2 regions of the Stenotrophomonas sp. 107298_Sma genome follow, and region 2 is predicted to be linked to the other one. Evidence: predicted binding sites of a transcription regulator. Region 2 holds the regulator's gene; the other holds the start of a gene.
The links. The regulator FliA, encoded in region 2, starts transcription of late flagellar genes. The targets are predictions, from matches to a motif close to TAAAGTTTNNCNNNCNNNGGCCGATAA.
Positions count from the first base shown of each region.

Region 1 (2,198 bases), 1.9 Mb from region 2:
CACCACGCCATTGGGCGAGAGCAGCTCGACGCGGCCGGCGCCCATCGGCTTCAGCGTGGCCAGGTGCTTCTGCAGCGCGGCCAGCGAGAAGTCGACGGTAAACACGCCGAGGAACGTACCGTTTTCGACGATCGGCGTACTCAGCGTGCTCATCAGCACCTGCTGGCCGCCGATGTCATAGGCGTAGGGCTCGCTCACCTTCGCCAGCTTGTCGCGCCTGGGTACCATGTACCAGTCGCCGGAGCCGCTGGCGGTCTCGGTGTAGTCGGTCATCGTCGACTGCTGCGGCGTGCCATCGTGCCAGGCCCAGTAGCTCATGTAGCGACCTGTGGCATCGTGCGCCTCGGTGTTGACGAACTCGGCATCCTTGCCATCGAAGGCATCAGCTTCCCACATGGTGCTCTTGCCCAGCCATTCCGGATGGGTACGCAGCTGTTCGCCGAGCACCGCCGCCAGGCTGGCGCGATCGGGCACGTCGCCACGGGCACGCTGGGCCAGCACGCTTTCAACCATGGCATCGTTGCTGGCGAAAGCCGTGCCGAGGTCGGCCGCGACCTGGCGTGCCTCGGCGGTGGCTTCGCTGGCCATGGTCTGGCGCGAGGCATTGACCAGGCTGGCGCTGGCCTGGCGATAGATCAGGAACGCGGTCAGGCCGAAGCACAGCAGCGCGATCACGGCGGTGCCGAGCATCAGCTTGTGGGCGATGCTGCCCGGGCGGCGGGCGGCGACGGAGCGGGAAGAAGGCATGGAAGGATCCGCAAGGCAGTTCAGGACGACCGGCACCGCGAGGGCACCGCGCAGGCGCGCGATCCATCGCGCAGGCCACCGGTCGCCGGGCCGGGCCCAGCACAGGAAGCGCACCGGGTTAGCGGCCGCCCGCCAACGAGGTTGAGGCGGCCGTCCTGCACATTGCTGAACGTACTCAGGGTCGGGTCAGGAACCCGCCCTGCTGCCGCCCTATTCGGCCACGCGGTCCTTGATCCATTCCGCCCGCGGCAGCACTTCGATGCTGCCAGCCGCGTACTGCTGCAACACATCGTCCGGGCCGAAGCGCGGCTGCCACCCCAACGCCCGCCGCATACGGGCACTGTCGTAGACGCGATCGATGCTCAGCGGCAACGGCCAACGGCGGCGTTCGAACTCGGCCAGCAGCTGTGGCGCGCGCCGGGCCAGCACGTTACGCGGCTGGGTGGCCAGCTCCAGGCAGTCCTCGCGCCGGAACGGGGTCGGTGCACAGGCGAGATAGCGGGCGAAGGCAGCGCCTTCATCCAGCAGCAGCGCGGCGTGCGCGCTGGCCACGTCGCGTGCGTCGATGCCACGGTGCAGGCGGAACATCGCCATGCGCTCGGGCGGTTCCGGGAAGCAACGGCCCATGCGCAGCACGCGCACACTGAAATCCGGCGCGGTTGCAGCTTCGGCCAGGGCCTCTGCCTGCAGCTTGGTGCGGTGGTAGATGGTGCGCGGCAGGGGCTCGGTGTCCTCGTCGATCCAGCGGCAGCCGCCGGCCACCACCGCGTGACCGTACAGGGCGGTGGTGCTGGTCAGCACGAAGCGCCGTGCACCGGCCTCGCGCGCGGCCTGCAGCAGGTGTGCGGTGGCGTCCACGTTGATCTGCTGGAACACCGCATCCGGCACCAGCCCGACGTGCGGGGCATGCAGCGCCGCGGTATGGATGACCGCGTCGACACCCTGCACCGCCCGCGTGACCGCTTGACGATCGGTGACATCGGCAATGATGCGCGTAGTGGCGAACGGACTGCGATCCAGCCCCACCACTTCATGGGCCGCCGCCAACGCGCCGAAGATCGCGCGCCCGATCCGCCCGGAACTGCCGGTCAACAGAATCTTCATTGAGTCCATTCACTCGAAGCGCCCGGGAACTACCGGGATGCATCGATTCTAGGCACGCTGCATGTCGTCTGCGATAGGGCATGGTTGCAATTGTGCGTTCATCTTGACGACGCCGGCATGGCCAACAACTGACGGGCGACGAACAATGGATCGTCACCACCGGCGACGTCGGGCCTGACACCGGTGCGCTCCCAGTTGCCACCGGTGCGGAGATTGATCGGTTGCCGGTCCGGAATGCTGATCTGATAGCCATCCGGCAGCAGCACAGGATCATCGAACATATGTGCGGCACCGCCACTGCGGCTGCCAACGATGCGCGCGCGACCCAGCGCCTGCAACGAAAAGGC
Region 1 is NZ_CM151094.1:4,106,152-4,108,349, forward strand. Features, by position in the region: gene ACZK2G_RS19030 (methyl-accepting chemotaxis protein) at 1-747, opposite strand, end outside; gene ACZK2G_RS19035 (NAD-dependent epimerase/dehydratase family protein) at 958-1,851, opposite strand; gene ACZK2G_RS19040 (S41 family peptidase) at 1,950-2,198, opposite strand, start outside.
Region 1: the regulator FliA is predicted to act here: its motif matches at 866-892, upstream of ACZK2G_RS19030 (methyl-accepting chemotaxis protein).

Region 2 (2,198 bases):
TGCGCCGCGCGGCCGATATGCCCTGCAACCCGGAGTTGAACCATGCCGTCGCGTGAGTACGCCAAGCTGACCAAGACCTTCCCGCTGTCGGCCACCCGCAGCGAGCCGCTCGGCCCTGTGCGCACCATTGCGGTCACTGGCGGCAAGGGCGGCGTGGGCAAGACGAATGTGTCCGCCAACCTGGCCGTGGCGCTGGCCGGCATGGGCAAGCGCACGCTGCTGCTGGACGCCGACCTCGGCCTGGCCAACATCGACGTGATCCTGGGACTGAACCCCACCTTTACCCTGGCCGACTTGGTCGCCGGCCGCTGCTCGCTGGATGACGTCATCGTCGAAGGCCCGAACGGCGTGCTGGTGGTCCCGGCCGCGTCCGGCCGCCGCCACATGGCCGAGCTGGCCCCGGCCGAGCACGTCGGCCTGGTCAACGTGTTCTCCGAGCTGGAACGCGAGCTGGACATCATGGTGGTGGACACCGCCGCCGGCATCAACGATGGCGTACTGACCTTCTGCCAGGCCGCACAGGACACCGTGGTGGTGGTCTGTGACGAGCCGGCCTCGATCACCGACGCCTACGCACTGATCAAGGTGCTGTCGCGCGAGCGTGGCGTGGACCGCGTCCAGGTGGTGGCCAACATGGTGCGCGACCCCAACGAGGGCCGCGTGCTGTACGAAAAGCTGACCCGTGTCTGCGAGAAGTTCCTCGCCGATGTCTCGCTGAACTACCTCGGCTGCGTTCCGCAGGACGATTGGCTGCGCCTGTCGGTGCAGCGCCAGCAGCCAGTGGTGAAGGCCTATCCGTCCAGCCCGGCCGCGCTGGCGATCACCGAGATCGCGCGCCGTACCGCGCGCTGGCAGGCGCCGACCGAACCGCGTGGCGGCGTCGAATTCTTCCTCGAACGCATCCTCAAGCAGCGTGGGGTGACGGCATGAAAGGCGCAGCCCAGTACAGGGAAGTGCAGCGCTCGGCGGCGAACGAAGTCATCGCCCAGCATTCGGACTTGGTGCGGCGCATCGCCCACCACCTGGCCGCGCGCCTGCCAGCCAGCGTCGAGGTCGACGACCTGATCCAGGCCGGCATGATGGGCCTGATCGAAGCCTCGCGCAGCTACGACGCCGACCAGGGCGCCTCGTTCGAGACCTATGCGTCGATCCGCATCCGCGGCTCGATGATCGACGAGATCCGCCGTGGCGACTGGGTGCCCCGCTCAGTGCACCGCCGCGCTCGTGATGCCGCCGCCACCATCCGCCGCCTGGAGCAGAGCAGCGGCCGCGCCGCCAGCGCCACCGAAGTGGCCGCGGCGATGGAAATGCCGCTGCCCGAATACCTGCGGTTGATGGAAGACGCCGCACGTGGCCAGGTGCTGAGCCTGGAGTCGCGCATCGAAGACCAGGGCGAGCTGGACACCGTCACCCAGGGCGGCCCGACCCCGCAGCAGGTACTGGAACGCGGCGAGTTCGGCCGCGAGCTGGGCAAGGCGATCGGCCACCTGCCCGAGCGCGAGCAGCTGGTGCTGTCGCTCTACTACGAGCAGGAGCTGAACCTGAAGGAGATCGGCGCGGTGCTTGGCGTAAGTGAATCGCGGGTCTGCCAGATCCACGGCCAGGCAGTGCTGCGCCTGCGTGGTCGACTGAAGATTTTCGAGGCGGCGGACGCCGGCCTCGAAGAATGAACATGCCCGAGGCGGCTGCCCCCGGCCGCCCGGACTGAACAACAAAGGAACTCTGCTTTGAACAAGAACATGCGCATCCTGATCGTCGACGACTTCTCGACCATGCGTCGGATCGTCAAGAACCTGCTGGGCGATCTGGGCTTCACCAATACCGCCGAAGCCGAGGACGGGCATGCCGCGCTGTCGCTGCTGCAGAGCCAGCCGTTCGATTTCGTGGTCACCGACTGGAACATGCCGGTGATGACCGGCATCGAACTGCTCAAGGCGATCCGCGCCGATGCCAAGCTGAAGACACTGCCGGTGCTGATGGTGACGGCCGAAGCCAAGCGCGAGCAGATCATCGAAGCCGCCCAGAGCGGCGTGAACGGCTACATCATCAAGCCGTTCACCGCGCAGACCCTGGAAGAGAAGCTCGGCAAGATCTTCGAACGCCTGGCGGCCAGCGCCTGATGGATACCACGGTCGACAGGAACGCCCTCGCCCTGCGCCTTCAGGAAGCCCTGGACGCACTCGAGTCCGGTGACGAAG
Region 2 is NZ_CM151094.1:2,171,336-2,173,533, reverse strand. Features, by position in the region: gene flhF (flagellar biosynthesis GTPase FlhF) at 1-56, shown strand, start outside; gene ACZK2G_RS10125 (MinD/ParA family ATP-binding protein) at 43-930, shown strand; gene ACZK2G_RS10120 (RNA polymerase sigma factor FliA) at 927-1,670, shown strand; gene cheY (chemotaxis response regulator CheY) at 1,728-2,120, shown strand; gene ACZK2G_RS10110 (protein phosphatase CheZ) at 2,120-2,198, shown strand, end outside.